Regions from separate parts of the Pantoea sp. SGAir0184 genome, predicted to be linked through region 2. Evidence: predicted binding sites of a transcription regulator. Region 2 holds the regulator's gene; each other region holds the start of a gene.
What was found. The regulator sigma-54, encoded in region 2, starts transcription at its own class of promoters, with help from an activator protein. The targets are predictions, from matches to a motif close to GTTGGCACANNTTTCGCTNT.

Region 1: a site for sigma-54 is predicted at 1,688-1,707, ahead of glnA (glutamate--ammonia ligase). Genes of this name have one in related genera too.
Region 3: a site for sigma-54 is predicted at 1,485-1,504, ahead of glnK (P-II family nitrogen regulator). Genes of this name have one in related genera too.

Annotation. Positions count from the first base shown of each region.
Region 1 covers NZ_CP028050.1:4,170,406-4,173,687, forward strand. The annotation lists gene typA (ribosome-dependent GTPase TypA) at 1-1,415, opposite strand, end outside; gene glnA (glutamate--ammonia ligase) at 1,856-3,265, shown strand.
Region 2 covers NZ_CP028050.1:3,692,967-3,696,248, reverse strand. The annotation lists gene rapZ (RNase adapter RapZ) at 1-78, opposite strand, end outside; gene ptsN (PTS IIA-like nitrogen regulatory protein PtsN) at 131-613, opposite strand; gene hpf (ribosome hibernation promoting factor) at 780-1,067, opposite strand; gene rpoN (RNA polymerase factor sigma-54) at 1,089-2,522, opposite strand; gene lptB (LPS export ABC transporter ATP-binding protein) at 2,571-3,282, opposite strand, start outside.
Region 3 covers NZ_CP028050.1:3,163,770-3,167,051, forward strand. The annotation lists gene amtB (ammonium transporter AmtB) at 1-1,059, opposite strand, end outside; gene glnK (P-II family nitrogen regulator) at 1,093-1,431, opposite strand; gene C1N60_RS15115 (SmdB family multidrug efflux ABC transporter permease/ATP-binding protein) at 1,691-3,282, opposite strand, start outside.

The sequences.
Region 1 (3,282 bases), 480 kb from region 2:
TAGTGGCTGAAGGTGGAGTACAGCAGACCGGTACCGGAAGTCATGGTCATGAATTCGTTACGGAAGCCAATCAGACCACGGCTTGGGATCACGTAGTCGAGACGTACGCGGCCTTTACCATCCGGATCCATGTTTTTCAGGTCGCCTTTACGCTCACCCATCGCCTGCATCACTGAACCCTGGTGGGTTTCTTCGATGTCGAGGGTAACGTTTTCGAATGGCTCCTGCTTGCGGCCTTCGAATTCACGGAAGATAACTTTCGGACGGGATACCGCCAGCTCGTAGCCTTCACGACGCATGTTCTCGATCAGAACTGACAGGTGCAGCTCACCACGACCGGATACGCGGAATGCATCGGCATCTTCGGTTTCTTCTACGCGCAGCGCTACGTTGTGCACCAGCTCTTTGTTCAGACGCTCAAGGATCTGACGCGACGTCACAAACTTACCTTCTTTACCACAGAACGGTGAGGTGTTGACGTTGAAGAACATGGTTACGGTTGGCTCATCCACGCTCAGCGCTGGCAGCGCTTCCACATTCTGCGTGTCGCAGATGGTGTCGGAGATGTTCAGCTCGCCCAGACCGGTGATAGCGATGATGTCGCCTGCTTCAGCCAGGTCGGATTCAATACGCTCCAGACCCAGATGGCCCAGCACTTTACCGACTTTCGCGTTACGGGTTTTCCCTTCGCTGTCGATCACAGTAACCTGCTGGTTTGGCTTCACTTTACCGCGCTTGATGCGGCCGATACCGATTACGCCGAGGTAGTTGTTGTAGTCCAGCTGCGAGATCTGCATCTGCAGTGGGGCTTCAACTTCAACCTGCGGTGGAGAAACGTGGTCGACGATGGCCTGATACAGCGGGGTCATGTCGTCAGCCATGTCGGTGTGATCCAGACCGGCGATACCATTCAGCGCAGACGCATAAATGATCGGGAAATCGAGCTGCTCGTCGGTCGCATCGAGGTTGACGAACAGGTCAAATACCTGGTCAACAACCCAGTCCGGACGCGCGCCAGGACGGTCAACTTTGTTGATGACTACAATCGGCTTCAAACCGTGGGCAAAGGCTTTCTTGGTTACGAAGCGGGTTTGCGGCATAGGGCCATCCATCGCGTCTACAACCAGCAGCACCGAATCCACCATGGACATGACGCGCTCAACTTCACCACCGAAGTCGGCGTGTCCCGGGGTATCAACGATGTTGATACGGTAGTCGTTCCATTTGATGGCGGTGTTTTTCGCGAGGATGGTAATCCCACGCTCTTTCTCCAAATCGTTGGAGTCCATCACGCGCTCAGTCGCTTCGGTACGGGCATCAAAAGTACCGGACTGTTGCAGCAGTTTGTCAACCAGGGTGGTCTTACCATGGTCAACGTGCGCGATGATGGCGATGTTACGCAAATTTTCGATCACAGCTTTGCCTCAGGCATTATAGAAATAACGCGGTATTGTACACGGATTAAGCGAAAGACTGAACATGATCACAGTTTTCGCCGAAAGATTCTCGCAGTGCGCGTTTTTAGCACCAATAACGGTGCATTAAGCTGCACTTTGATGGCGCTTTGCACCATTTAAGTGCTTACCCCTAAACTGACGGCACTATTTTGGTGCATTCCATCCACGCTGGTGCAGCCGTCGTCTCACCGCAGGGCGCATCACAGCGCCATTTTCACCATTGTAATAAAGTTGGCACAGAATTCGCTTTATATCTTTTAAGCGAAAACGACAGTTGCACAACGGTTGAAGAGCTTGCCGAGATCTTGGTCAGGGGTGGTCAGTAGTCGTGACACATTCCCGGCAACAGAAGTTCTCTCACCACGACGACAAAATGACCATTTCCAGGAGAGTTGAGTATGTCCGCTGAACACGTTCTCTCGATGATGAACGAGCACGAAGTTAAGTTTGTTGACCTGCGTTTTACCGATACCAAAGGTAAAGAACAGCACGTTACTATCCCTGCTCACCAGGTTAACGCTGACTTCTTCGAAGAAGGCAAAATGTTCGATGGCTCTTCCATCGGCGGCTGGAAAGGCATTAACGAATCAGACATGGTGCTGATGCCGGATGCAACAACTGCCGTAATGGATCCGTTCTTCGAAGATCCGACGCTCATCATCCGCTGTGACATTCTCGAGCCAGGCACGCTGCAGGGCTACGATCGCGACCCGCGCTCCATTGCCAAGCGCGCAGAAGAGTTCCTGCGTTCTTCCGGCATCGCCGACACCGTACTGTTCGGACCTGAGCCAGAGTTCTTCCTGTTTGACGACATCCGTTACGGCTCTTCAACTTCCGGCTCACACGTGGCTATCGACGACATCGAAGCAGCCTGGAACACCGGTAAAGAGTACGAAGGCGGTAACAAAGGTCACCGTCCAGGTCTGAAAGGCGGCTACTTCCCGGTGCCACCGGTTGACTCATCACAGGACATCCGTTCTGCCATGTGTCTGACCATGGAGCAGATGGGTCTGGTGGTAGAAGCGCATCACCACGAAGTGGCTACTGCTGGTCAGAACGAAGTGGCTACCCGCTTCAACACCATGACCAAGAAAGCTGACGAAATTCAGATCTACAAATATGTCGTGCACAACGTCGCGCACGCCTACGGCAAAACGGCTACCTTTATGCCGAAGCCGATGTTTGGCGACAACGGTTCCGGTATGCACTGCCACATGTCACTGTCTAAAGGCGGCGTAAACCTGTTCTCTGGCGACAAATACGGCGGCCTGTCTGAAACTGCCCTGTTCTACATCGGCGGTATCATCAAGCACGCTAAAGCCATCAACGCCCTGGCAAACCCGACCACCAACTCATATAAGCGTCTGGTCCCAGGCTACGAAGCACCGGTAATGCTGGCTTACTCAGCGCGTAACCGTTCTGCCTCTATCCGTATCCCGGTGGTGGCCAGCCCGAAAGCACGCCGTATCGAAGCGCGCTTCCCGGATCCAGCGGCTAACCCATACCTGGCGTTCACCGCACTGCTGATGGCCGGCCTCGACGGCGTGATCAACAAGATCCACCCTGGCGATGCGATGGACAAAAACCTGTACGACCTGCCGCCGGAAGAAGAAGCTGAGATTCCAAAAGTGGCCGGTTCACTGGAAGAAGCGCTGAACGCACTGAACGAAGACCGCGAGTTCCTGACCCGTGGCGGCGTGTTCACCGATGACGCTATCGATGCTTACATCGAACTGCGTAAAGCTGACAACGACCGCGTACGCATGACCCCGCACCCGGTTGAGTTCGAACTGTACTACAGCGTTTAATCCTTAAAAGATTCGCG
Region 2 (3,282 bases):
GAAGCCCATATCCTCAAGGGCGCGCAGCGCGACTGATTTTCCTGAGCCTGACCGACCGCTAACGATCATCAGCACCATCACATTTCTCCCGTGTTAAACCGGCACGCAGGCCGGTAAAAGTGTCTGTCGCTTAAGCGTGATCTTCCTGAGCTTCTGTAATGATGGCGTAGAGCTCTTCATCGCTCTGTGCCGCGCGCAAACGGCGGCAGACGGTTTTATCCGCCAGGCGTTTCGCCACCAGCGACAGGGTGTGCAGATGGGTTTTGCACTGGTCTGCGGGCACCAGCAGGGCAAACAGCAGGTCAACCGGCTGGTTGTCGACGGCGTCAAAGGCGATAGGCTGGTCGAGGCTGATAAACACGCCAACGGCGCGCAGCGTATCCTCCTCCAGCTTGCCGTGCGGGATGGCGATGCCGTTGCCAATGCCGGTACTGCCCATGCGTTCACGGGTCAGGATGGCTTCAAAAAGCGTCTGGTGCGGCAGATTGAGCTGCTTAGCGGCCAGCTCGCTGATAATTTCCAGCGCGCGCTTTTTACTCTGGCAGTGTACGCCGCTGCGGGTGCAGTCCAGCGAAAGGACCGCGCTCAATTCCAGTGTCAGATCGTTGTTCATCATCGTTTCACTTGCGTGTTCACATAGCCGTAAGGCACGTACCGGGACACCGCGAACGGGCAGGGCAGGTGACTGCAGGCGCTTGCGCAGATGACAAAACGGGGCGGTGACCCGCCCCATTTCTCCTCTGAGTGCTGAACCCGTCAGCACTCTGCAAGCGTGAAGGTTAGTGTTTTTTCAGTTTGTCTTTGTGTTTGGTCAGCTGACGGGCCAGCTTGTCAATCAACCCGTCGATGGCCGCGTACATGTCTTCCGCTTCCGATGTGGCGTGCAGCTCCCCGCCGTTGACGTGCAGGGTTGCTTCCGCAATCTGCGTCACCTTCTCCACTTTCAGAACAATATAAACCTGATTGATACGATCAAAATAGTGTTCCAGTTTGGCAAATTTGTTATTTACAAATTCGCGCAGTGGGTCGGTTATCTCAACATTCAGTCCGGTAAGGTTTAGCTGCATAGGTCTTCCTTCTTGTTTCGGTCAAACCAGCTGCTTGCGCTGGTTTGATGGCGGTATAGATAAAGACTCGCGATACTTAGCAACCGTACGTCGCGCCACCATGATGCCCTGTTCAGATAACATGGAGGTCAGTTTGCTGTCGCTCAAGGGTTTTGCGGGATTTTCCGCGGAGATTAATTTTTTCACCAGTGCACGGATCGCCGTCGACGAGGCTTCGCCACCGCCTTCGGTGCTGACGTGACTGGAGAAAAAATACTTCAGTTCAAAAATGCCACGCGGGCTGTGCAAATACTTTTGCGTGGTGACGCGGGAAATGGTGGATTCATGCATATCCACGGCCTGGGCGATATCCGCCAGCACCATCGGACGCATATACTCTTCACCCTGTTCAAAAAACGCCTGCTGCTGTTCGACAATACAGCGCGTCACTTTCAGCAGCGTGTCGTTGCGGCTCTCCAGGCTCTTAATCAGCCAGCGGGCTTCCTGTAAGTTGCTGCGAATAAACTGACTGTCACTGTCATTACGCGCAGAACCGCCCATCGCGGCGTAATGCTGATTAATCTTCAGGCGCGGCAGGCTGTCAGCGTTCAGCTCCACCGTCCAGCGCGTGCCAGTCTTGCGCACCAGCACATCGGGAATCACATACTCGGGCTCGCTGGTATTGATGGACTGCCCGGGGCGCGGATCGAGCGACTGAATCAGCAGCATCGCTTCCTTCAGCACCTCTTCTTTCAGCCGCGTCACGCGCATCAGGCTGCGGAAATCGTGGTTAGCTAGCAGGTCGAGGTGCTCGCTGACAATCAGCCGTGCTTCGTTCAGCATCGGCATATCAGCCGCATACTGCGACAGCTGCACCAGCAGGCAGTCACGCAGATCGCGTGCGCCGACGCCCACCGGATCGAAACGCTGTACGCGCTTCAGCACCGCTTCCACCTCTTCCAGCGTCAGCTCTTCGTCACCAATACTGTCACAAATGTCCTGTAAGCTGACGGTGAGATAACCGGTATCGTCAATGGCATCGACGATGGAGGTAGCGATGGCGCGGTCGGTGTCGGTGAACGGCGTCAGTTCTACCTGCCACATCAGATAGTCCTGCAGCGACTGCGTGGTTTCACCCTGATACACCGGCAGCTCGTCGTCCTGGTAATCGGTGCCGGTGCCGGAGGGCGTACCGGCCGTGTAGATCTCGTCCCAGGTGGCATCGAGCGGCAGCTCTTCCGGCATCTCTTTCTGTTCGAGTGCCTCACGGGTATCTAACGCCTCGTTCTCCTGAAATTCGCGGGCGTCGACTTCATCGTGCAGATCGGTTTGTTCAAGCAGCGGATTGCTTTCCAGCGCCAGTTGCAGTTCCTGCTGGAGTTCAAGCGTAGAGAGTTGCAGCAAGCGGATTGCCTGCTGCAACTGGGGGGTCATCGCCAGCTGTTGGCTGAGCCTGAGTTGCAAACCTTGCTTCATAATCCGGCTAGAATTTCCTAAGCAAATGTCGGGTATGCCGACACCTTATCAGAGTCTGAACTCTTCGCCCAAATAAACCCGCTTAACCTGCTCATCTGCAAGAATTTCATCTGGCGTGCCGTGGGCAATCAGATGGCCCTGGCTGACGATATATGCGCGCTCACACACCGCGAGCGTTTCACGCACGTTGTGGTCGGTGATCAGCACGCCGAGGCCGCTGTCACGCAGGTGTTCGATGATCTTTTTGATATCGATAACGGAGATGGGGTCAACGCCGGCAAAAGGTTCATCCAGCAGGATAAACTTTGGATTGGCGGCCAGCGCACGGGCAATCTCGACGCGGCGACGTTCACCGCCCGACAGCGCCTGGCCCATGCTGTCGCGCAGATGGCCAATGTGGAACTCTTCCATCAGCTCATTGGCGCGATCCTGACGCTGCTCTTCCGTCAGGTCGTCACGCACCTGCAGTACCGCCATCAGGTTGTCGTAGACACTCAGACGGCGAAAGATCGACGCTTCCTGCGGCAGATAACCGATGCCGCGGCGCGCGCGCGCATGCAGCGGCAGAATACTGATATCTTCTTCATCAATGATGATGCGGCCGGCATCACGCGGCACGATGCCGACCACCATGTAGAAGGTGGTGGTTTTACCGGCCCCGTTGGGGCCCAGCAGGCCGACAATCTCGCCGGATTTCACCTGCAGGCTGACATCTTCTACTACGCGACGGCCTTTGTAGGCTTTCGCCAGGTTTTCAGCG
Region 3 (3,282 bases), 530 kb from region 2:
GCCGGTCAGGACACAACCGAGGATACCGCACACGCCGTGCACACCAAACACATCGCACGGGTCATCCACGCGCAGCCATTTCTTCAGCGTGGTCACACCCCAGATACCTGCCAGGCCACCGGCCAGACCGATAATCAGTGCGCCGCCGACGCCGACATAACCACAGGCTGGCGTGATGGCAACCAGACCGGCGATGAAGCCAGAAGACGCACCCAGCAGTGAAGGCTTACCGCGCAGCGCCCACTCACCGAACACCCACGACAGCACGGCACCCGCAGTGGCCACCACGGTATTCAGGAAGGCCAGCGCCGCGATTTCGTTAGCGGAAGACGCAGAGCCGGCGTTGAAACCGAACCAGCCAACGTACAGAATCGCGGTACCGGTAAACACCATCGGCAGGTTATGCGGCTTGAACGCTTCTTTACCGAAGCCAGCACGCTTGCCTACCAGGTAAGCACCAACCAGACCCGCAACGGCGGCGTTGATGTGCACCACGGTACCGCCAGCGAAGTCCAGCGCGCCATCCTGTGCCAGGAAGCCGCCAGCCCACACCATATGTGCGATAGGCAGATAGGCCAGCGTCAGCCACACCAGTACGAAAATCAGTACCGCCGAGAAGCGAATACGCTCAGCCAGCGAACCAACAATCAGCCCCACGGTAATACAGGCAAAGGAAGCCTGGAACGCCACGTGAATGTACTGATAGAAGCTGCCCATCACCGCTTTCAGCTCGATATTTTTCAGCATCGCCCACTGGAAGTTACCGAAGAAGGCGTTGCCTTCGCTGAACGCCAGCGAGTAGCCGTAGACGATCCACAGTACGCATACTAACGCGAACGTCACCGCGACCTGAGTCAGCATCGACAGCACGTTTTTGCCGCGAATCAGGCCGCCGTAAAACAGGGCAATGCCGGGAATTGTCATGAACAGTACCAGCGCGGTACAAATCATCATAAACGCGTTATCGGCTTTATCCGCTACGGCAGGCGCAGCTGCCATCGCAAGAGAGGGTAACAGCGCCAGGCTGGTGAGGCCCAACTTAGTCATTACTTTATTCATTTCTTTCCATCCCATCACAATTCAGAGCCCCAGTTACAGTGCTGCTTCGTCGGTCTCGCCGGTACGAATACGAATCACGCGCTGCAGTTCCGCGACGAAAATTTTGCCGTCGCCAATTTTGCCGGTGTACGCGGCTTTGCTGATCACATCCACCACTTCATCCAGCTGATCGTCCGCAATCGCAATATCGATTTTTACTTTTGGCAGGAAGTTAACGCTGTACTCGGCACCGCGGTACAGTTCTGCATGGCCTTTCTGACGACCGAAGCCTTTCACTTCGGTCACGGTCAGGCCCTGAATGCCAATGGAGGATAAGGCTTCACGCACGTCCTCCAGCTTAAATGGTTTGATTACCACGGTAACCAGCTTCATACGTTCCCCTCCGGATATAAAAATAGGTGAGTCTTCGCGGACACGCAGAGAGTTAAGCAAAGGCTGTGCCACAAATGGCAAAAGTGGGCGCTAAGGCTGCCGGGCGCAGAGTATCGCGCTCCGGTATGGCGTAACGGGCAAGGTTTTCATTCGGAAAAACAGAAAGGTGGGACTTTACTGCACTCCTTTGGTGCTTGCGGCCTCAAAGGAGTGCATCAATACAGAACATTCCGATAAATCTGCGCAAAAAAGGTGCAAATCACCCCTCTGCCGTTGCGGGTATGCCCGCCGCGAGTTCATCGCCAGCCTGCTGCAGCTGGTACATCTGCCAGTAACGGCCCTGCTGCGCCAGCAGTTCGGTGTGTGTGCCGCGTTCGACCACCTGACCACGGTGCAGCACCAGAATCTGATCCGCTTCGGTGATGGTGGAAAGACGGTGAGCAATCACCACCAGCGTGCTGTGCTGGCGCAGCGTGCGCAGCGCCTGCTGAATCGCCTGCTCGGTGCCTGAGTCGATATTGGCAGTAGCCTCATCGAGGATCAGAATCTGCGGCAGCGACACCAGCACGCGCGCCAGCGCCAGCAGCTGCTTCTGCCCGACCGACAGCGTGTTCCCCTGCTCACCGAGCCGGGTATGAATGCCGTCGCGCATCGCGCGGGCCAGCGGTGCCAGCTGCACCTTCTCCAGCGCGCGCCACACGTCCTCTTCGCTGATATCGCGTCCAAGGCGCACGTTGGCCAGCAGCGTATCGGCCAGTACCACCGGATCCTGTTGCACCATCGCCACGCTGCCGCGCAGCGCATCGTGCGTCAGCTGGCGCAGCGGGCGGCCATCCAGCTCAATGCTGCCACGCGTCACCGGATAGTAGCCCATCAGCAGATTGGCTAAGGTGCTTTTGCCGCTGCCGGTGTGGCCGACCAGTGCCACGAAGCCGCGCACCGGCACCTCGAGATCGATATGGCTGAGCACGTCGCGGTTGTCGCGGTAGGCAAAGCTGACATCGCGCAGGGTGATACGCCCGGAAGCCAGCGGCTGAGCGTCACTGCCGTAGCCCTGCTGCGCCGCATCCATCAGTTCAAAAATACGCTCGCCCGACACCACCGCCTGCTGCAGCATTGACTGCTGCGTGGTGAGTTCGATCAGTGGCTCGTTAAGGCGGCCAAGGTAAGTGATAAAGGCGTAAAGCACGCCAACCTCAAACACGCCCGGCGTAGCAAAGCTGAACAGCATCAGCAGACCGCACAAAATCAGTGCAGAAAACAGGCTGAGCAGCGGACGCAGCAGAAAGCCGTCCAGCCGCAGCGTCTCCATCCGCGCCAGATAGTGCGAGCGGCTGGCTTCGCCCATGCGCTCACCGAAGCGCGCCTGCTGGCGAAACTGCTGGATTACACTCATGCCGTTAATCACTTCGTTGAAGCCATTATTGATCTCGGCAAGATAGCTACGTACGCGGCGCGCAATCGGCGTGCTGTAGCGCTGATAGATCAGCATCACCGTAAACACCAGCGGGAAAATCACCAGCGCCACCAGCGCCATACGCCAGTCGAGTGCAAACATCGCCACCAGCATCGCGCCAATCAGCGCAGCGCTGCGCAGCACAGTGGCCACCACCGTGACGTAAAGATCTTTGATCACTTCGGTGTCGTTGGTGACGCGCGAGATAATCTGCCCCACCGGCTGGGTGTCGAAGGCACTGAGCGGCTGACGCAGCGCCGCATTCATCACGTCGACACGCAGTTGCTGCACAACGCCAATCGCCGCGCGGTTAAACAGCAGCGCCTGGAAATAGTGCAGACCCGCGGCCAGCAGCTGCAGCAGCACAAAGCCCACCAGCAACCCGGCCACGATGC